DNA from 4 places in the Streptomyces sp. NPDC058671 genome. Region 2 is predicted to be linked to each of the others. Evidence: riboswitches for the same ligand, from Rfam matches in the RefSeq annotation. Region 2 holds a riboswitch; each other region holds the start of a gene.
The links. Region 2 has a riboswitch for cyclic di-AMP ahead of ACFWV2_RS08590 (M23 family metallopeptidase). Riboswitches for the same ligand answer to the same signal wherever they lie in the genome.
Positions count from the first base shown of each region.

Region 1: linked by a shared signal. The riboswitch ahead of ACFWV2_RS07685 (LysM peptidoglycan-binding domain-containing M23 family metallopeptidase) and the one ahead of ACFWV2_RS08590 (M23 family metallopeptidase) in region 2 are both predicted to bind cyclic di-AMP.
Region 3: linked by a shared signal. The riboswitch ahead of ACFWV2_RS23675 (M23 family metallopeptidase) and the one ahead of ACFWV2_RS08590 (M23 family metallopeptidase) in region 2 are both predicted to bind cyclic di-AMP.
Region 4: linked by a shared signal. The riboswitch ahead of ACFWV2_RS21725 (transglycosylase family protein) and the one ahead of ACFWV2_RS08590 (M23 family metallopeptidase) in region 2 are both predicted to bind cyclic di-AMP.

Region 1 covers NZ_JBHXSA010000004.1:292,958-298,303, reverse strand. The annotation lists gene ACFWV2_RS07695 (DUF6126 family protein) at 1-120, shown strand, start outside; gene ACFWV2_RS07690 (tyrosine-protein phosphatase) at 137-958, opposite strand; cyclic di-AMP (ydaO/yuaA leader) riboswitch at 1,319-1,506, shown strand; gene ACFWV2_RS07685 (LysM peptidoglycan-binding domain-containing M23 family metallopeptidase) at 1,511-2,524, shown strand; gene ACFWV2_RS07680 (SGNH/GDSL hydrolase family protein) at 2,686-3,480, shown strand; gene ACFWV2_RS07675 (STM4011 family radical SAM protein) at 3,467-4,333, opposite strand; gene ACFWV2_RS07670 (STM4012 family radical SAM protein) at 4,391-5,346, opposite strand, start outside.
Region 2 covers NZ_JBHXSA010000005.1:190,836-196,181, forward strand. The annotation lists gene ACFWV2_RS08575 (GNAT family N-acetyltransferase) at 1-126, opposite strand, end outside; gene ACFWV2_RS08580 (HPr family phosphocarrier protein) at 342-623, shown strand; gene ACFWV2_RS08585 (GntR family transcriptional regulator) at 767-1,450, opposite strand; gene ACFWV2_RS08590 (M23 family metallopeptidase) at 1,700-2,470, opposite strand; cyclic di-AMP (ydaO/yuaA leader) riboswitch at 2,483-2,648, opposite strand; gene ACFWV2_RS08595 (M16 family metallopeptidase) at 2,889-4,286, opposite strand; gene ACFWV2_RS08600 (M16 family metallopeptidase) at 4,283-5,346, opposite strand, start outside.
Region 3 covers NZ_JBHXSA010000019.1:135,137-140,482, forward strand. The annotation lists gene ACFWV2_RS23655 (rhodanese-like domain-containing protein) at 1-261, shown strand, start outside; tRNA gene ACFWV2_RS23660 (tRNA-Met) at 443-516, shown strand; gene ACFWV2_RS23665 (MerR family transcriptional regulator) at 638-1,378, shown strand; gene ACFWV2_RS23670 (PP2C family protein-serine/threonine phosphatase) at 1,504-2,715, shown strand; cyclic di-AMP (ydaO/yuaA leader) riboswitch at 2,917-3,062, shown strand; gene ACFWV2_RS23675 (M23 family metallopeptidase) at 3,074-4,210, shown strand; gene ACFWV2_RS23680 (PrsW family intramembrane metalloprotease) at 4,321-5,346, opposite strand, start outside.
Region 4 covers NZ_JBHXSA010000017.1:87,593-92,938, forward strand. The annotation lists gene ACFWV2_RS21715 (septum formation initiator family protein) at 1-149, opposite strand, end outside; gene eno (phosphopyruvate hydratase) at 311-1,591, opposite strand; gene ACFWV2_RS21725 (transglycosylase family protein) at 1,915-2,634, opposite strand; cyclic di-AMP (ydaO/yuaA leader) riboswitch at 2,638-2,809, opposite strand; gene ACFWV2_RS21730 (transglycosylase family protein) at 3,068-4,198, opposite strand; gene ACFWV2_RS21735 (cytochrome P450) at 4,292-5,346, opposite strand, start outside.

The sequences.
Region 1 (5,346 bases), on a different contig from region 2:
CGCGGGGAGGGCAAGTTCCCCAAGGGGCTGGTCCTCCGGCTCTTCGCCTATCTGATCGCCGGCCACCTCTTCGCCGGTTTCCTCTACCTGCTCTTCGTGCTGGGTGGCCAGAACCAGTAGGCGGGGGGGGGGGGGGTCACGCCTCGGTGAGCAGGCGCTCCCGCAGCAGCTCGCGGGTCTCCGGGGCCAGCTTCAGGCCCTCGGCGAGATAGGCGTCCACGGAGCCCCAGGTCGTCTCGATCGTCTCGAAGGCTCCGCGCAGATACTCCACCCGCGCGTCGAAGAGCGGGCTCAGCAGCTCCATCACCTCGGGCGACATGGCGTCCGGGGCGGTGGAGCTGCGGCGCACCTTGTAGCGGCGGTGCGGTTCGTTCGACTTCACGTAGTCGGCCTCGATCGCCGCCCGCTCGACCCCGACGGCGAGCAGCGTGATCGCGATGGAGAGCCCGGCGCGGTCCTTGCCGGCCGCGCAGTGCATCAGGGCGGGGAGGCTGTCCTCCGCCAGGGCGTGCAGGATCCGGCTGTGCTCGGCGGTCCGCTCGACCACCATCCTCCGGTACGAGTCGGACATGGTGGCGGCCGCCTTGCCGTCGCCGAGGATCTCCCGCAGCTGCGGGATGTCGCCGCCGCGGACCAGCTTCCAGAACTCCTTGCCGTCCGCCGGATCGTTGAGGGGTATGTTCACGTTCCGCACGCCGGGCAGTTCGACGTCCGGGCCCTCCACCTTCCGGTCGGCCAGGTTCCGGAAGTCGAAGACGGTGTGCAGGCCCAGCGAGTCGAGGAAGGCGGCGTCCGCCGCGGTCGCGTGGGCGAGGTGGCCGCTGCGGAAGAGGCGCCCGGGGCGGACGGCTCGCCCGTCGGTCGTCGGCAGGCCGCCCACGTCCCGGAAGTTGCGGACCTCGGTCAGCGCGGGTTCGGTCATGTCGAGGGGCGGGACCTGCGGCAGCTGCTGCGTCACGGATGCTCCTGGTGGTCGGCGGTCGGGTGCCCGAAGCGAGATCGGTTCCAGGGGCAATCATCCAGGCGGGACGGTGCCGGGTCACCCCCCTGCACGGGAATGAGTGATCTGTCCGAATTGAGGCCTTGCGTATAACGCGCCCCGTTTACGGGGGAGATGAGCTTCGGTGCGTGAGCAGGGTCATAAAGGTGACGGATCGTGGCCGACGGCCGGAACCAATTGCCCTGCGTGAAAGGGGGATCGAAGGACCGTCATCCACGGAGGGTGACCGGAATTCCGGGGCAGGGACAGGGCGGGGAAAGCCGGTGGAAAACGGTGGCTTGTTCGCGCCGACCCCGCTCGTCTAGCGTCACCGTCAATCCGGTCGGACCGCCGAATCCTGCCACCGTCCGGAATTCCCACTCACCCATGTGTGGCAGGAGCGGGGGACCCAGGAAGTACGCCGGTCCCGCGACGCAGGACGGCTTGGGGTGAAGCCGCGTGAGAGCGCGGCCGGGCATCTCCAGTCCGAACCCGACAGCTCACCTCGTAGGCGCCGGAGAGGAATTCGCCATGCCCGCGAAGGGTAAGCACCGCCGCATCAAGACCAACCGCCTGACCCGCGGAATCGCCGCCGCCGGTACGGGAGGCGCCGTCGTCGCGCTCCCGCTCCTCGGCGCCACCGGGGCCCACGCCGCCGAGCAGTCCGCCCCGGCCGCCGCCGGCCAGGCCGTCACCGCTGCCGCCCAGGCGAAGGCCCCCGCCTCCGCCAAGGCCGCACCCGCCGCCAAGGCCGCACCGAAGACGTACTCCGTCGTGCGGGGCGACTACCTGTCGAAGATCGCCGCCGACCACCGCCTCGTGGGCGGCTGGCAGAAGCTGTACGCGGACAACCGCCAGGTCGTCGGCGAGGACCCCTCGCTCATCCTGCCCGGCATGAAGCTCACGCTCGGGGCCAAGAGCACCGCCAAGGCCGCCGCCCCGAAGAGCACCGCGCCCAAGGCCGCCCCCGCGCGGTCCACGGAGCCGGCCGCCACGTCCTCCTCGAAGAACGGCGACACCCCGCGCGCCTCCCGCGGCGACGACCGCGCCGAGGCCCCGGCCTCCGTCACCCGTTCCTCGGACTCCGGCTCCTCCTCGTCCTCCGAGCGGTCCACGGGCTCCGGCGCCTCGACCTCCGGGTCCGGCTGGGTCTCCCCGGTCAGCGGCGGCATCTCCACCCCGTACCGCGCCTCCGGCTCCATGTGGTCCTCCGGCTACCACACCGGTGTCGACTTCATCGCCTCCTCCGGCACCACCGTTCGCGCCGTCGGCGCCGGCACGGTCGTCTCGGCCGGCTGGAGCGGCGCCTACGGCAACGAGGTCGTCATCCAGCACGCCGACGGCAGCTACTCCCAGTACGCCCACCTCTCCTCCCTCTCCGTCTCGTCCGGCCAGTCCGTCAGCGGCGGCCAGCAGATCGGCCTCTCCGGCTCCACCGGCAACTCCACCGGCCCGCACCTGCACTTCGAGATCCGCACCTCGCCGAGCTACGGCTCCGACATCGACCCGCTGGGCTACCTGCGCCAGCACGGCGTCTCCATCTGACGCACCGGCACCCGCGTGGCCCGGCACTCCCGTGCCGGGCCACCGGCGCGTTCCCCGTCTATTCCGGCTTGGCAAACTCTTTATCGGTGGCATATGTCACCCGGCGTCAACCCCTCCTTACGGTCGCGTAGGTCACATCCCAGAGGGAAGGATGTGCTCCCGTGGCAGACGATTCGAGATCAAGAGACAAGAACGTATTCGGGTCGTACGCGGCGATCGGTGACAGCTTCACCGAGGGCGTCGGAGACCCCGGCCCGGACGGGACGTACGTCGGCTGGGCGGACCGCCTCGCGGTCCTGCTCGCCGACCGGCTGCCGGAGGGCGACGCCTTCCGCTACGCCAACCTGGCCGTACGCGGGCGCCTCCTCGACCAGATCGTGGCGGAACAGGTCCCGCGGGCGAAGGAACTCGCCCCCGACCTGGTGACCTTCTGTGCCGGCGGCAACGACATCATCCGCCCCGGCACGGACCCCGACGACGTGGCCGAGCGCTTCGAGCGCGCTGTCGCCGAACTGACCTCCGCCGTCGGCACCGTCATGGTGACCACCGGCTTCGACACCCGTGACGTGCCCGTGCTCAGGCACCTGCGGGGCAAGATCGCCACCTACACCGCCCACGTCCGGGCCATCGCGGACCGCTACGACTGCCCGGTCCTCGACCTGTGGTCCCTCCGGTCCGTGCAGGACCGGCGCGCCTGGGACAGCGACCGGCTGCACCTCTCGGCCGAGGGGCACACCCGGGTCGCCCTCCGCGCCGCCCAGGTCCTCGGCCTGCCGGTGCCCGCGGACCCCGACCAGGTCTGGCCGCCCGTACCCCCGCGCGGCACGCTGGAGGTGCGCCGCGACGACATCTACTGGGCCAAGGAGTACCTCGTGCCGTGGATCGGGCGCCGGCTGCGCGGCGAGAGCTCAGGCGACCACGTCGCGGCCAAGCGACCGGACCTCATGCCCCTCTGAGCGGCGACGGACCGCCGGCCGGGATCCGCTCCAGGACCCCGCCGGCGAACACGTCGTACAGCGGCAGTGTCTCCAGGTGCACATAGCCGATGTGACAGTCGCAGACGGCGAGGGGGCAGGCCCGGGGACGCAGCGCGGCACGGTACGAACCGTCGTACAGGTTCCCCAGCTCGGCCTTGACGAAGTGGCAGCGCCGCACCGTCCCCTCGCCGTCCACCGAGATCACCGACTCCCCGGTCCGGCACGGCAGCCCCGCCGAGCGGTGGGGATGCCGGCTGTACGGGAACAGCGGATCGATCGCCGTCCACGCCCCCGCCTCCGCGTCGGTGTACGTGTGCCCCTCCGCCGCGTTCACCCAGAGGTAGACGTGCGGCGGCAGCGCGGCACGCAGCCGGCTCGCGTGCTCCGCGTGCTCCGGCAGGCCGACCACGCCGACACTGAACCGGACGCCCCGCTCCGCCAGTTCTCCGCACCTGGCGAGGAACCGCTCGAACGGCGTCTGCCCGGGGTGGTACGTGCACCAGAGCGCCACGCGCTCCGGATCGGCCTCCGCCAGCCAGTCCGTCCGGCAGCTCAGATTGGTCTGGATCGCCACCCGCTCGACCTGCGGCAGCCGCGACAGGTCGACCAGCGCCCGCCGGTACCAGGAGCGCACCAGACCCTCGCCCCACGGCGTGAAGAGGATCCGCAGCCGGTCGCCGGTCTGCCCGGCTGCCCACCCGGTGAACCGTTCGAGCGCGGCCCGGTCCGCCCGCAACTGCTCACGGCTGTCCCGCCGCTTGGCGAAGGGGCAGTACGGGCAGTCGAAGTCGCAGGACGAGAGCGGCCCGCGGTAGAGCAACGTCAGGTCCATGCCCGGGTCAGGGGCCTGATCCCGGCCCGAGCCGAGGGTGAGGTCCATGCCGGCCCCCTACTTCGGCTCGTACGCGGCCATCGCGGCCCGCACGTCGGGGGAGAACAGCTCCGGGCCGAGCCCGTCCGAGTACGCGAGCCCGTCCGGTGACAGGCGGAGGAGTCCCGCCGGGGCGTCCCCGTCCAGCCAACCGAGCCGCTCGAACCGGCCCAGCTCCTCGGCGAAGTCGGCGAACGGCGAGGACCCGAACCGCTCCTCGTACCCCGCGACCGGCATGCCCTCGGCCTGGAGCAGTGACTGGAGAAGGTGGCGGCGGCGGGCCTCCCCGGCGTCGACCCAGCGGCCCACCTCGACGCGGGAGAAGTCCGGGGTCTCCGTGTAGGCGTCGATGATCGAGCGGATCTCCCGCATGTCGACGGCGTAGTCGAAGGAGTAGTGGAGGGCCGACGTGTACGACCGGGCCCCGCAGCCCAGGCCGATCATCCCGTCCGTCTGACAGGGGTGGTCGTCGGGGCCGAGCGGTGCGGCGTCCGCCCGCCGGAACATCCGCATGGACACCTGCTCGTAGCCGTGCGCGAGGAGATGGTCCCGGCCGTACCGGTACAGACGCAACCGCCGCTCGTCCCACTCCCGGTCGGCCCGCAACCGGTCGGCGGGGGAGATCCGGCCGAGGCCGGTGAGGGGCCGGACGTACAGGGGGTAGAGGTACAGCTCCTCGGGGCGCCAGACCAGGGCCGCGTCGAGCGAGGACCGCCAGGACTCCTCGGTCTGGCCGTCGATCCCGTAGATCAGGTCGATGTTGAGCACGGGCACGCCCGTGTCCCGGATGCGGCCGAGCGCGGCCTCGACGTCCGCGCGCCGCTGTGGCCGGACGGCCGCCCGCGCCTCGGCGTCCACGAAACTCTGCACCCCGATGCTCAGCCGGGTCGCGCCCCGCTCGGCGAGGACCGCGAGCCGGTCGGCGGTCGCCGTCGCGGGCGAGGTCTCCACGGAGAGCGGGACCGCCCGGAGGT
Region 2 (5,346 bases):
GGTGCCGCCGTCGCGGAGCACCACGTCCGCTTCCCAGTGGTCGGGGTAGTCGTGGTCCGGTGGCTCGGGACGCGCCTGTGGTGCCGGGTGTTCGGCCGCTTCCGACTGCTCCGACGCGCTCTGCATGGGGCCAGCCTACGGCCGCGACACGGCTGTGGCACCGGTCGCGTGGAGGGTGCGCGCCGTGCAAGGTAGGGGCACGCCGTGCAAGGTGGGAGCACGCCGGGTGCGGCAGGAGCGGGTCGGAAGACGGTCCGGTCCGGGCCGGAGGTCGGCGTGGAGCACCGGGCGTCCCGTGAGAGACTGGTCTAGACAACCGCTAAGACTTGAAGGGCAACACCATGGCTGAGCGCCGCGTCAACGTCGGCTGGGCCGAGGGCCTGCACGCCCGCCCCGCGTCCATCTTCGTCCGTGCCGCCACGGCTTCCGGCGTTCCGGTGACGATCGCCAAGTCCGACGGCACCCCGGTGAACGCCGCCTCCATGCTCGCGGTGCTCGGCCTGGGCGCGCAGGGCGGCGAGGAGATCGTCCTCGCCTCGGAGGCCGAGGGCGCCGAGGCCGCTCTGGACCGTCTGGCGAAGCTGGTCGCCGAGGGTCTCGACGAGCTCCCCGAGACCGTCTGAGCCGGGTCGACCTTCTCGTACGGCGAAAGGCCGTGGCTGCCGGAATTCCGGCGGCCACGGCCTTTCGCATTTCCCCCCGAGCGACTTTCGGGCAGCACGGGACCAGCCCGCCGAATTCGCATTCTTTGTATACGGTGCGCGCGTTAATTCCGGGCGCTCGCCGTGTTGACGACATGTTGCGAAACCCTCACACGACCGCGCGTCGGCCTTTTGAGGTGGTGCAGCGGCTGCGAGCGCTCCGCGTGCAGCGCGGTCAGCGCCCGCGCCCGCTCGGCGTCACCGCGCGCGAGGGCGTCCACGATCGCGCCGCGCTCGGCCCAGGCCTCCACCGGCTGCGCGGGCTCCTCGACCGCGTACATCCAGGCGATCTTGTGGCGCAGCTGGGTCAGCAGCGCCGTGAGCGCCGGGCTGCCGGAAGCCTGTGCCAGCGTCTCGTGGAACCAGCCGCCCAGCGAGCGCAGATCCTCGCCCTGACCCCGCCTGGCCCGCTCCTGCCCCAGCCTGACCAGGCCCCGGAGCACCTTGAGGTGGGCCTCGGTGCGCCGCTGGGCGGCTCGTGCGGCGCCCAGTGGTTCGAGCAGCGCCCGCATGTCGAGCAGATCGGCCGCCTCCTGCTCGGTGGGCTCGGCGACCTGCGCGCCCGCGTGGCGGCGGGTGACGACGAAGCCCTCGGACTCCAGGGTGCGCAGGGCCTCGCGGACCGGGACCCGGGAGACCCCGTACCGACGTGCGAGCTGTTCCTCGGTCAGCCGGCTGCCCCGCTCGAAGACGCCGGAGACGATGTCGTCCCGGATCGCCGTGCATACCGAGTGCGCGGGAATGCGCATGTCCGACCTCCGCCTTGGTCTGCGCGAGACAATTCCAGAGGCGCCTGTTCTGCGCCCGATCTGCGACTCTATTGCAGCGCGCCGGAATTTCCGATGCCCCAGCGGAATATGGACGCCTTTTGACCGACGAAAAGCCCCGGCTCAGCACGAGCCGGGGCTTTTGCGACGCGACGCGGACCGGCCCTCGGGGGCCGGGGTGCGGTCAGGGGGTACGGGGTGCGGTGACGCGGGCGCGGCGGACGCCGTGCGTCAGACGCTGACGCCTCGGGCCCGGAGGTAGGCGACCGGATTGATGTCGGAGCCGTACTCGGAGCTCGTACGCGCCTCGAAGTGCAGGTGCGGGCCGGTCGAGTTGCCGGTCGAGCCGGAGATGCCTATCCGCTGGCCCGGTTCGACGCTCTGGCCGACGTGGACCTCGATGGAGGAGAGGTGACCGTACTGGGTGTACGTGCCGTCGTTCATCCGGATGACGATGTTGTTTCCGTACGCGCCGCCCCAGCCGGCCTCGACGACCGTCCCGGAGCCGACGGAGACGACGCCGCTGCCGTAGCCGGCGTGGAAGTCGACGCCGGAGTGGCTGCCGGAGGACCAGAGCGAGCCGCCGGTCTGGTAGCCGGTGGACACGTACGAGCCGGCGACGGGGAGCTGGAAGGAGTTCAGACGGCGGCGCTCGGCCTCACGGGCGGCGCGCTCCTCCGCCTCGCGGATCTCCTTGGCGCGGGCCTCCGCCTTGCGCTTCGCCTCGGCTTCGGCCTTCGCCTTCGCGGCGGCCTCGAAGGCCTCCTGCTCCTGGGCGGCGGCCTGGGCGTTGATCCGGTCCACGAGGGAGTCCTCGGTGATCACCTTGGTGAGCCCGGTGTCCTCGACGGAGCGGTTGTCCGCGTCGGCGGCGAGTGCCGGGGAGGCGAGGGTTCCGATGACGCCGGTGGTGGCGAGTGTCGCGGCGCCGGCGAAGCCCACGCTGCGGCGCGCCATCCGGCTCGAACCACGATGCTTCCCGGTGGCACGGGTGAACGCCATGTAGTGGCTGATCCTTTCCTTCCCTCTCGCCTACCGGGTTAGCTGACGGGTTCGGAGCAGGAAGGTCTCCTACGAGCCCCTCCGTACGAGACGAAGGCGCCCGATTCACCCCAGGGACTACGTGTGGGTCCCCGGCTCCCCAGGCTCGCGCCTGACGGGGACTCGGCGATGACTGTCCGGTTGCCGCGGGTGCGGCGGGTGCAACTGCCGAACAGACGCAACGACGCTATGCGGATCACCTTTCAATCACCAACCGGACCGGCCTGTTTGTAAGACATGCCACAGAGCAAACGATCACCCTTGCTGCCAATACGGACAAAGGGGAGGGCTCCGACGACATCGTTCGTCGGAGCCCTCCCCGTGCCCCTCTTCTCAGGATCCGGCCGGAACCGGTCCCGGCCGGGGCCAGGAGCCGGAATCAGCCCGTCACGACGGTGACTTCACCGATGCCCAGCGCGCGCACCGGGTCCGCGATCTGCGACGCGTCACCCACGAGCACCGTGACGAGCCGGTCCACCGGGAAGGCGCTGACCACGGCCGCGGTCGCCTCGACCGTGCCCGTCTCGGCCAGGCGGGCGTACAACTGGGCCTGGTAGTCGTCCGGAAGGTGCTGCTCGACCTGGTCGGCGAGCGTCCCGGCGACGGAGGCGGCCGTCTCGTACTTGAGCGGGGCGACCCCGACGAGGTTCTGCACGGCCGTCTCGCGCTCGGCGTCGGTCAGGCCCTCGGCGGCCAGCGTCCGCAGCACCTTCCACAGGTCGTCGAGCGCCGGGCCAGTGTTGGGCGTGTCGACGGAACCGCTGATGGCGAGCATCGCGGCGCCGTTCCCCTGGCTGTCCGAACGGAGCACCTGCGCGAAGGCGCGCACCCCGTAGGTGTAGCCCTTCTCCTCGCGCAGCACCCGGTCGAGTCGCGAGGTGAGGGTGCCGCCGAGGCAGTACGTGCCCAGGACCTGGGCCGACCAGACGCGGTCGTGCCGGTCGGGACCGATGCGGCCGATCAGCAACTGGGTCTGGACGGCGCCGGGTCGGTCCACGATGACGACCCGTCCGGTGTCGTCGGCGGTGATCGGCGGCATCGGGAGCGGCTCGGCAGGCTCGCCGGTCCAGGCGCCCAGGGTCTCGGCGAGGACCTTGTCCAGGTCGACGCCGGTCAGGTCGCCGACGACCACGGCGGTGGCCGTGGCGGGCCGGACGTACGCCTCGTAGAAGGCGCGGACCGCGGCCGCGTCGATCGCCTCGACGGTCTCCTCGGTGCCCTGGCGCGGCCGCGACATCCGCGACTCGGCAGGGAAGAGCTCCTTGGACAGCTGCTTGGCGGCGCGACGGGCCGGACTGGCCGTCTCGTGCGGGATCTCGTCGAGACGGTTGCGCACCAGGCGCTCGATCTCGGTGTCCAGGAAAGCCGGGGCGATCAGGGCCTCGGAGAGCAGCCCGAGGGCCTTGGGCAGCCGGGAGACGGGGACCTCCAGGGAGACCCGTACGCCCGGGTGGTCGGCGTGCGCGTCGAGCGTGGCGCCGCAGCGCTCCAGCTCGGCCGCGAACTCCTCGGCGCTGCGCCGGTCGGTGCCCTCGGAGAGCGCGCGCGCCATGATGGTGGCGACACCGTCGAGACCGGCGGGCTCGGCGTCCAGCGGGGCCGGCAGGAAGAGCTCCACGGCCACGACCTGCTGACCGGGGCGGTGGCTGGTCAGCAGCGTCAGGCCGTTGTCCAGCTTGCCGCGGTCCGGGGCGGGGAAGGCCCAGGGCCTGGCGACGCCGGGCGTCGGCTGGGGGTGGAAGTCCATGCTCGTCAAAGACACGGCGGCGTCGGTCACTGGTCCGCTCCCTCTGCGTCGTCATCGCCGTCGGCGTGGTCGCTCTGCTCGGTCGCCAGGGGCTCGTAGACGAGCACCGCGCGGTTGTCGGGGCGCAGCGCGGCCGCGGCGGCCGCCCGCACCTCGTCGGCGGTGATGTCCAGGACCCGGTCGACGGCCGTGAGGGCGAGCTGCGGGTCGCCGAACAGCACGGCGTACCGGCACAGTTCGTCGGCGCGGCCCGCGACGGTGCCGAGGCGGTCGAGCCACTCGCGCTCCAACTGGGCCTGCGCGCGCTCCATCTCCTCCGGCGTGGGGCCCTCCGCGGCGAACCGGGCGAGCTCCTCGTCGACGGCCGCCTCGATCCGGGGGACCTCGACGCCTCCGGAGGTCTTGACGTCCAGCCAGCCGAGCGAAGGCGCTCCGGCGAGCCGCAGCAGGCCGAAGCCGGCGGCGACGGCCGTACGGTCGCGGCGGACGAGACGGTTGTGCAGACGGGACGACTCGCCGCCGCCGAGCACCGTCAGGGCCAGGTCGGCGGCGTCGCACTCGCGCGTGCCGTCGTGGGGCAGCCGGTAGGCGGCCATCAGCGCGCGGGCCGGGACCTCCTCCTCGACGACCTCGCGCAGCTGCTCGCCGATGACCTCGGGCAGGTCGCCGGAGCGCGGTTCGGGCTTGCCGTCGTGGCCGGGGATGGAGCCGAAGTACTTCTCGACCCAGGCGAGGGTCTCCTCCGGGTCGATGTCGCCGACGATCGACAGCACCGCGTTGTTCGGGGCGTAGTACGTGCGGAAGAAGTCCCGCGCGTCCTCCAGGGTGGCCGCGTCCAGGTCGGCCATGGAGCCGATCGGCGTGTGGTGGTAGGGGTGGCCCTCCGGGTAGGCGAGGGCGGTCAGCTTCTCGAACGCCGTGCCGTACGGCACGTTGTCGTAGCGCTGGCGGCGCTCGTTCTTGACGACGTCCCGCTGGTTCTCCATGGACTCGTCGTCCAGGGCGGCGAGCAGCGAGCCCATGCGGTCGGCCTCCAGCCAGAGCGCGAGCTCCAGCTGGTGCGTGGGCATGGTCTCGAAGTAGTTGGTGC
Region 3 (5,346 bases), on a different contig from region 2:
ACCGCGCTCATCGCCGAACAGGCCGAGCAGCTGCTCGACCGGTCCGTGCCGGTCGTCACGTACTGCTGGGGTCCCGGTTGCAACGGTGCGACGCGCGCCGCGCTGGCCCTCGCCGAGCTGGGCTTCCAGGTGAAGGAGATGCTCGGCGGGTTCGAGTACTGGGTGCGCGAGGGCTTTGCGTACGAGACCTGGGAGGGGCCCGCGGAGAAGGCGGCGGACCCGCTGACGGCGCCGATCGACTCGGACGACTGCGGCTGCTGACCGCGTGCCCACCACCACTGACCGTGCCCACCGCCGCTGACCGGCACCGATCCGTTCCCGGTCCCGCCGCGCGCCGGCGCCGATCCGCCCCCGGCCCCGCCGACTGACCGGCCGCCGATCGTTGCCGACGTAAACCGATTTCGTGATCGCACCGGTCATGGCGTACAGTCGTGTTTACCGACGCGGGGTGGAGCAGCTCGGTAGCTCGCTGGGCTCATAACCCAGAGGTCGCAGGTTCAAATCCTGTCCCCGCTACTCAGTAGCAACGAAGGCCCGGATCCGAGATCGATCGGATCCGGGCCTTCGTCGTATCCGCGGCACCCCGCGGCCGCGTCGGCTTGACCTTGACGCGACGTCAAGATCTAGCGTTCTCGGTATGGAGTGGTCGATCCAAGAGGTCGCCAAGAAGGCCGGCACCACCAGCCGCACCCTCCGGCACTACGGAGAGCGCGGACTGCTGGAACCGAGCCGGATCGGCGCGAACGGTTACCGGTACTACGACCAGGCGGCGCTCGTGCGTCTGCAGCGCATCCTGCTGCTGCGCGAGCTGGGGCTCTCGCTGCCCGCCATCGCCGAGGTCCTCGCGGGGCAGCGGGACACGTCCGCCGCCCTTCGCACCCATCTCGCCCTCCTGGAGCAGGAGCGGGAGCGCATCGGACGCCGGATCGCGTCGGTGTGGACCACTCTCCACAAGACGGAGAACGGAGAAGAACTCATGGCCGACGAAGTGTTCGACGGTTTCGACCACACGGCGTACGAGGGGGAGGTCACCGAGCGCTGGGGCCGCGACGCGTACGAGAAGGGCGACCGCTGGTGGCGGTCGCTGGACGCCGGGCAGAAGAAGGCGTTCATGGACGAGCAGTCCGGCATCGCCCGCGACTTCGGGCGGGCGCTCAGGGACGGCCTGGCCGCCGGCAGCGACGAGGTGCAGGCGATCGCGCGCCGCCAGGTCGCCTGGCTGACGCACACCACGGCGGTGACCAAGGAGTACGTGATCGGTCTCGGCCGGATGTACGTCGACGACCCGCGGTTCACCGCGAACTACGACAAGCACGGTGAGGGGACCGCGGTCCTCGTCCGGGACGCGATGGAGATCTACGCGGAGCGGAACCTCTGACGGGGGCGGGCGCCCGCCCGTACGCCAGTCGGCCCCGTGGGAGTCGCCGCCCGGCGGGGCGGCGGCCACCCTGGTAGGGCGCGGTACCGACCGCGGCCGGGTACGGACCGGGCAGGAGAGCACAGGTGGGGCACCCCCTAGGAGCGGGCGGCGGTGAGCGGCGGGGCGGTGAGGGCCGCCGCTCGTACGGGCGTGCCCGGCGGTTCATCCGGGCGCTGCCTCCGCTGGTCATCGCCGGCGGGGTCGTGTTCGACCTGCTGACACCGCCCGAGTACACCGCCGCGCCCCTCTTCTCCGCCGCCCCGCTGATCGCCGCCCCCTTCTTCTCCACCCTCACGACGCTCCTGACGGGGATCGCCGCCGTCCTCGCCTCCGTCGGGCTGCACCTCTACAACGGCACCGCCGACGAGATCCCCACCCTGACCGAGACCCTGACCGTGGTCACCGTCGCCGCGCTCGCCCTCCTCATCAGCCGGGTCGTGCGCAGGAGCGGTGAGCGGCTCGCCTCGGCGCGGGTCATCGCGGAGACCGCGCAGAAGGCGGTGCTGCCGACGCCCGCCGAGCGGATCGGGGGTCTGCAGTGCGCGGCCCGCTACGAGGCGGCGCAGGCGGACGCCTTCATCGGCGGCGACCTGTTCGCCGTCCAGGACACCCCCTACGGGGTGCGGCTCGTCGTCGGCGACGTCCGGGGCAAGGGGATGGAGGCGGTCGAGGCCGTCGCCGTCGTCATCGGGGCCTTCCGCGAGGCGGCCGAGCAGGAGCGGAGCCTGGAGGGCGTGGCGCAGCGCCTCGAACGGGCGCTGACCCGTGAGGGCACCCGCCGGGACGGGCTCGACGCCGTCGAGGGGTTCACCACCGCCGTCCTGGCCGAGATCCCGCGCGGCGACGGGAACGGCACCTTCGACGGTTTCGTGCGGGTCGTCAACCGCGGGCACCCGTCGCCGCTGATCCTGTACGCCGACGGGCGTCTGGACACGCTGGAGCCGACCGAGCCGGCCCTGCCGCTCGGCATGGGCGATCTGGCGGCGTGGCCGGACCGGGCCGAGGGGCGCCCCTACCCGCCGGGCGCGACGCTGCTCTTCTACACCGACGGCCTCTCGGAGGCCCGGAACGCGGCGGGTGTCTTCTACGACCCGGGGGAGCGGCTCGCCGGGCGGATCTTCCCGGGGCCGGAGGAGCTGCTCGACGCGCTGGTGGACGACGTACGGCGGCACACGGGCGGCGGGACGACGGACGACATGGCGCTGCTCGCCCTGAGCCGTCCGGCGACGGGGCAGCCGGAGCGGCGCCGCACGATGCCGGTGGTGCCGCCGGGCGGCTCCGGTCACCGGTCGTAGTCGGAAGGTGTCGCTGCGATAACAATTGACATAACGTCAGATCGCAGGGGTTTGGGCTGCTCCCGCTGAAGGACGGTCAACTCGGGCCATTCTCGCCCAATTCCATGAATGATCAAGAGGAACGGCTTGGAATCGGGACCCCCTGTCTATTAACGTTCGATAACGCAGCGCGGTCGTCCCAGCCGCCGCAAGAGGCGGCACCGTGCGCACGCGCCGAATCCTGAAAGGGAACCGGGGAACCACCAATTGGGGTGAATCGGGCTCATCGCATCGCTGCGACGTGCCCGTAGGAGACCTTCCTGCTCCGAACCCGTCAGCTAACCCGGTAGGCGAGAAGGAAGGAAAGGAGCGCCCCTTCGTGGCGTCCAACACCCCCGCACCCGAGGCACCCTTCGACGCCTTCGGTGGTGGTGCGGGTCCCGCCGCGCCCGGCACCGAGTGGAATCCCACCGAGGACTCCCTCCGTGCCCAGAGCCGCTCCGGCGGCCGGCACCGGGTCGTCAAGCAGCGTTCCCACTTCGCCCGCTCCTCCACCGTCCTCGGCGTCGGTGTCATCGCGGCCGTCGGCGCCGGCGGCCTCGCCACCGCCCAGGAGAGGCCGCCCGTAGCCATCTCCTTGCCGGACCTCCCGGACCTAAACCTGCCGGACGCCCACGACCTTCCGGGCGTCGGCGACCTTCTCCCGGACGAGGACGCCGACACGGCCTCGGACATGGATCTGGCGGCCGCCGAGGCCCCCCGCTCCAACCCGAACCCGCTCACCGCCGCCACGTACACCACCCCCGACGACGAGCGGGGCGCGACGGCCGCGCAGGCCGCCACGGCGGCCACCGGCACCGCCGACGCGGGCGAGGCCCTGCGCGCCCGCATCCTCCAGCAGGCCGAGCAGCAGCAGGCGTCCGCCGACGCCGCCGACAAGGCCGCGGCCGAGAAGGCGGCGGCGGAGAGGGCCGCGGCGGAGGCCGCGGCCAAGGCCGAGGCGGCGGAGAAGGCGGCCGCCGAGGCGAAGGCGAAGGCCGAGGCGGAGGCCAAGGCCAAGGCGGAGGAGGAGGCCAGGGCGAAGGCCGAGGCCGAGCGCCTCGCGCAGCTCGCCGCGAGCTACTCGATGCCCCTCTCCTCGTACTCCGTGAGCGCCACCTACATGCAGTCCGGCTCGATGTGGTCCTCCGGCCACCACACGGGCCTCGACTTCGCCGCCCCCACCGGCACCCCGCTCAAGGCGGTCCACGGCGCCACCGTGAAGTCGGCGGGCTGGTCCGGCTCGTACGGCTACCGGATCGTCCTGGAGCTGGAGGACGGCACCGAGGTCTGGTACTGCCACCTGTCGTCCATGACGGTCGGCGTCGGCCAGACCGTGGGCACCGGCGAGACGATCGGCCGCGTCGGCGCCACCGGCAACGTCACCGGCGCCCACCTCCACATGGAGGTGCACACGCCCGGCGGCTCCGGCATCGACCCGGCGGAGTGGCTCCGCTCGAAGGGCCTGACGGTCTGAGGGCCCTGACGGCTGGGGACCCTGACGGTCCGAGGGCCCTGACGGCTGGGGACCCTGACGGCTGGGGACCCTGACGGTCCGAGGGCCCTGAGGACGGGGGAGCGGGGCCTTCAGCTCCGGTACGGGTTGTAGCCGTCGTAGTCCAGGTACTGCGGGGGCGCCCACACCCGGCCCGTCGCCCTGGCCGCGTACGTGAGCGCCGGGGAGGCGACCTCGCGGCGCTGCCACAGGTGGTGCAGCAGCTCCTGTTCGCGGGCCGGGAAGTCGGGCCCGGCCGTGCCGCGCCGGGCCCGGTCCCGGAGCAGCGCCAGGGTCGTCGCGAAGGACTCGTACTCGCCCACCGTCCGCGCCGCCGCCGGACCGTACGTCCGGGCGGCGAACGAGCGGGCCAGCTGACGGGCCCGCATCGAGGAGAGCGCCGGCGGCTCGGCGGGCGAGAGCCAGCCGGCCGCCGCGTACGCCGGGAGCTCCCCGGATATCGTGCGCAGCTCCCGCTGCCGGCCCCACACCGCGAGCCAGGTCAGCAGGCCGAAGACCGGGACCATCAGCGCCCCGTACACCGCGAAGAAGGCCCAGGGGCCGCCGAAGGTGGCCGAGCCGTTCCAGGCGGCGTGCAGGCCCATGGCGAGCAGGAGGCCCGCGAGCGGCAGCAGCACCTTCCGGAGGCGCTTGCCGCGGGGGGCGAGCGCGGCGAAGCCGAAACCGATGCCGCTGAGCACGGTGAACAGCGGATGCGCGAACGGCGACATGACGACCCGTACGAAGAAGGTCGCCGCGGTCACCGAGCCCAGACCGGAGGAGCCGAACTCCTGGTCTTCGCCGAAGGCGTTGCCGAGGTAGAGGATGTTCTCGGTGAAGGCGAAGCCGGTCGCGGTGAAACCGGCGATCACGACCCCGTCGACGAGACCGCCGAAGTTCCTTCTGCGGAAGAGGAACAGCAGCAGGATCGCGGCCGCCTTCGCGCTCTCCTCCACCACCGGGGCGACCACCGTCGCACCGAGGGTGTCCGCCGAGTCCGGGTCCGCGGTGGCCGTCGCTATCCAGCGCACCGCGAAGGAGTTCGCCAGGATGGCGACGAGCGCGGCGGCGAAGGCGCCCCACGCGAAGGCGAAGAGCAGGTTCTTCCACGGCCCCGG
Region 4 (5,346 bases), on a different contig from region 2:
ACCAGGGCGAGGAAGGCCGCGCGGCCGGTGAGCCGGGAGCGGCGCGCCTGGCGGCGGGTCTGGGAGCGGTAGACACGGGCGGCGGTCTGCTCGCCGAGCAGCCTGATCCGGGTCGCGGTCGAGAACCGGTCCCGGTCCTTCGCGGCCATGTCGTGTCGCCTCCCCTGTTCACGCGGACGTCCCCGCACACGGTACGGGACCGAGTACGGGGACGTACGGATGAGCGGGGGTGTCAGCCCTCGCTGTGGCTGATCAGCCCTTACGGCGCCTGCTCAGCCCTGGTGCGTCTGCTCAGCTCTTCCTGCGTCGCTCAGCCCTTGAAACGCGGGAAAGCGCTGCGGCCGGCGTAGACCGCGGCGTCGTCGAGGATCTCCTCGATGCGCAGCAGCTGGTTGTACTTGGCGACGCGGTCCGAGCGGGCCGGGGCGCCGGTCTTGATCTGACCGCAGTTCACGGCGACCGCGAGGTCGGCGATGGTCACGTCCTCGGTCTCGCCGGAGCGGTGGGACATCATGCACTTGAAGCCGTTGCGCTGGGCCAGCTCGACGGCGTCGAGGGTCTCGGTCAGCGAGCCGATCTGGTTGACCTTGACCAGGAGGGCGTTCGCGGAGCCCTCCTCGATGCCACGGGCCAGGCGCTCCGGGTTGGTGACGAACAGGTCGTCTCCGACGATCTGGACCTGGTCGCCGAGGCGCGAGGTGATGGTCTTCCAGCCGTCCCAGTCGTCCTCGTACAGCGGGTCCTCGATGGAGACCAGCGGGTACGCGGAGACCAGCTCGGCGTAGTAGTCCGTCATCTCGGCGGCCGTGCGGGACTGGCCCTCGAACGCGTACGAACCGTCCTTGTAGAACTCGGAGGCGGCGACGTCGAGCGCGAGCGCGATGTCACGGCCGGGCTCGTAACCGGCCTCCTTGATGGCCTCGATGATGAGGTCGAGAGCGGCGCGGTTCGACTCGAGGTTCGGCGCGAAGCCGCCCTCGTCGCCGAGACCGGTGGACAGGCCCTTGGTCTTCAGGACCTTCTTCAGGGTGTGGTAGACCTCCGCACCCCAGCGGAGGGCCTCGGAGAAGGACTCCGCGCCGATCGGGGCGATCATGAACTCCTGGATGTCGACGTTGGAGTCGGCGTGCGACCCACCGTTGAGGATGTTCATCATCGGAACGGGCAGCAGGTGCGCGTTCGGACCGCCGAGATAGCGGAAGAGCGGGAGGTCGGAGGCCTCGGACGCGGCGTGCGCGACGGCGAGGGAGACGCCGAGGATGGCGTTGGCGCCGAGCGAGGCCTTGTTCTCGGTGGCGTCCAGGTCGAACATGGCCTGGTCGATCAGGCGCTGCTCGGTGGCGTCGTAGCCGACGAGCTCCGGGCCGATCTGCTCGATGACGGCGAGGACGGCCTTCTCGACACCCTTGCCCAGGTAGCGGTTGGGGTCACCGTCGCGAAGCTCGATGGCCTCGAACGCACCGGTGGAGGCGCCGGACGGAACAGCAGCACGGCCGGTGCTGCCGTCGTCGAGGCCGACCTCGACCTCGACCGTGGGGTTGCCTCGGGAGTCCAGGATTTCCCGGGCTACGACGACGTCGATGGACGGCACGAGCATCTCCTTCTGGGATGTGACGCTGGATGTGACGCAAGGTCGGTGCGGGGTCGCTCGGCCTTGCGACAAGAGCCTAACCGGCGCGGGGGCTCCGGTCGGCCGGGCGCCCGCCCCCTGGGACGAAAAAGGACCCAAGGGCATGCATCCCGGGACGAAGGGCCCCGGATCTACTGGGCGGTAACCGTCATGTCCGGCGTGCTGCGGAAAGACGGGAACCCCGGCCCGGCGCGCACAGGGGGGAGGCGCGCCGGACCGGGGTGGTCACCGCGGGAGGGTCGTGGGGGCCGCGTGAGCCGCCGGACTCACGCGGACCGCCGGGCTCACTTCAGGTGGAGCTGCTGGCCCGGGTAGATGAGGTCGGCGTTCTCGACGACGTCCTTGTTCAGCTCGAAGAGCTTGCTCCAGCCGCCCTGGACGCCGTGCGCCCGGGCGATGGTGCCGAGGGTGTCGCCGGACTCCACCTTGTACTCGCCGTCACCCTTCTTGACCGACTTGCCGGTCGGGGTGGTGACGGTCTTCTTGGTGGCGGCCTTCGGCGTGGCCTGGCGCTGCGGGGTCTGCTGCGCGGACTTCTTCGGGGCCTGGCGCTGCTCGCTGCGGGTGGTCGGCTGCTCGGCCTTCCGCTCCTGCTGCTGCGGGGCGGACTCGGCGGAGCCGCCGCTGTAGGAGGCGTTGGAGAGGCCCACGCCACAGCTCGGCCAGGCACCCTTGCCCTGGCCCGCGAGGACCTTCTCGGCGATGGCGATCTGCTGGGACTTCGACGCCTGGTTGGCGGTCGAGGCGTAGGCGGTGCCGCCGTACGCGGCCCAGGTGGAGGCCGAGAACTGCAGGCCGCCGTAGTAGCCGTTGCCCGTGTTGATGGACCAGTTGCCGCCGGACTCGCACTGGGCGACGCGGTCCCACTCGGAGGCCGTGGCGGCCGAGGCGGTGCCCGCGGTCATCAGCGGGGCCGCGACGGCGACACCGGTGACGCCGACGAGCGTGACGACCTGGGTGGCCTTGGAGGGACGGCGGTGCTTGCCCTTGCCGGAAAACAGCATGGAGATTCTCCTCACCGACGCCTGTGAGGTGAGCTGTCGGGTTCGGGCCGGAAAGTTGCCCGGCCGCGTGCTGTGGCACGCGGCTTCACCCCAAGCCGTTCGCCGGCCGTCTCTCAACGGCCGGGACCGGCACTTACCTTGGGTCCCCCACTCCTGCCTTCGGCGCTTACGCGACGACTGTTCCCATCGGCCGACGGCAGGATTCGGCGTTTCGGTCGACGGGGCCCGCGGTGGCGAGCAGTGACGACCGTAGACACAGACCCGCCGGAAGTTCAAAGAGGCGTATTGCGGAAATATCGCCCCTACTTGCCCTCCGGCGAGTGGCATTTGTGCAGGTGAGGGGTGACGGGAGCCGACCGTGCGGGCGGGACACGCCAGTTGGGGCGAAGAGACCCATGTCTCACTTACCCAGAACCGGACATAAGCGCTCGAATCATTCGGCGTTCGCGGGCGAACCTTCCGTCAGATCGAGGCTCTGACCAGGGAGGATGAGATCCGGGTCGACACCGACCGTCCGCCGGTTGGCGTCATAGAGGGCGGTCCAGCCGCCGGGGAGCTCGTTCGCCCGCGCGATGTCGGACAGGTTGTCACCCGGCCGCACGGTGTACGCGTCCGAAGTGTCCTGACTGTCCGTTGCACCCGAATTCTTCACCGCGCCGACCGGGGTCGCGGTGAGGGGGCTTTCGCCGAACTTGTTAGCGGATGAGGCATGTCTACCTGATTCGGTAGAAGTGTCCCCCTTGCCGCTTTCCTCCGGTGCGGCGCCGCCCCGGTGCTTGCCGGTGCCGACGGTGGCCGACGACCCGTCACCCGCCGACGTACCGGGCATCACGGACGTACCGGGCGTGACAGAGGCGTCAGGGGTGTCGGGGGTGACCGGCGTGGTCGGCGCGCCCGGCGACGTCGGCACGGCCGGGTGGGTCGCGTCGGTCGGGGCGGTCGGCACGGAGGGGCTCACCGGGGTGGTCGGCGAGACGGGAGCCGTCGGCGTGACGGGCCTGCCGGACGTCCCGGAAGTGGCCGGTGCGACGGGCGCGGTCGGCGTCGCGGCCGTCCCCGCGCTCGGCTTCGCGGTCGCGGAGGTGCCCGTCGAGGCCCCCGGCAGCCCCGCCGTCCTGTTCGACTCGACGACCGGCCCCGTGGGCGCCCTCGGGACGGAGGCCGGGCCGGGATTCACACCGGGGGCCGTGCCGTCGTTCGTCAGGCCGGCGATCGGCGCGCAGGTGGCCCATTCGGCGGAGCCCCTGGCGAGGGCCTTCTCGGCCACCGCGATCTGCTGGGCCCGGCTGGCCAGGTCGGCGCTGGGCGCGTACGCCAGGCCGCCGTGCCGCTCCCAGCTGTCCTGGGTGAACTGGAGCCCGCCGTACATGCCGTTGCCGAAGTTGGCGCTCCACTGGCCGCCTGACTCGCACTCGGCGACGCGGTCCCAGGTGGCGGCGTCGGCCGCGGAGGCGGAGCCCGTGGCGAGCAGCGGCAGCGCCATGGCGGAGCCGGTCACACCGGCTGCGACGACGAGGGCGGGGGCCTGACGGGGGCGACGGTGTCGTCCGTTCCCGGAACGCATAGGAGCGCCTTTCGCGTGACGGCTGAGAGTGCCGCGAACGTAGCGGTATTCGAACGCTCGTCACAAGTCGATGGCCCCGCGATCACGCGAAGATCACATTTCTGATACGCCGTCAGTGTGCTGGAGCGGTACGGACGGGGAGAACTCCACCGGAAGCGTGCGCAATCCGCGCATGATGAGCCCTCCGCGCCACCGGAGTTCGGCCGGGTCCGCGGCAAGTCGCAGGTCCGGAAGGCGCGTCAGGAGGGTCGCGAGAGCCGTCTGTCCCTCCAGGCGGGCGAGCGGCGCGCCGAGGCAGTAGTGGATGCCGTGCCCGTACCCGAGGTGCTGGTTGTCGCGCCGCGTGAGGTCCAGGCTGTCCGGCGCCGTGAACCGCTCCGGGTCCCGGTTCGCGGCGGCCAGCACGACCAGCACCGGGTCCCCCGCCGGGATCGTCTGCCCGCCGATGGTCAGCGGCTCCGTCGCGTACCGCCAGGTCGCCATCTCGACCGGCCCGTCGTACCGCAGCAGCTCCTCCACGCCCGTCCCCAGGAGTCCGGTCTCGCCCGCCGCGAGGGAGGCCTGGAGTCGTGCGCGCTGCTCGGGATGGCGCAGCAGTTGGTACACGCCGTTGCCGATGAGGTTGACGGTCGTCTCGAAGCCCGCGAAGAGAAGGATGAAGGCCATGGCGGCGGCCTCGTTCTCGGTGAGGTGCTCGCCGTGGTCGGACGCCCTGATGAGTCCCGAGATCAGGTCGTCGCCCGGTTCGAGCCGCTTGCGGTGGATCAGCTCCGCGAGATAGCCGCGCATCTTCTTCACCGACCGGGCGACCCCGCCCCGGGGTCCCCCGCCGTGCCGGATCATCATCCCGGCCCAGTCCCGGAAGTCGTCCTGGTCCTCCTCGGGCACGCCGAGCAGGTCACAGACGGCGTAGATCGGCAACGGGAAGGCGAACTCGTGGATGAGGTCCGCGCTGCCCCGCTCCACGAAGGAGTCGATGAGGCGATCGGTCAGCTCCTGCACGCGCGGGGTGAACTCGGCGACGCGGCGCGGGGTGAAGGCCTTCGACACGAGGCGCCGCAGCCGGGTGTGGTCGGGCGGGTCGATGTTGAGCAGATGGGTCATCAGCTCGGCCTTGCGTTCGCCCGGGATACCCGTCTTGCCCTTCG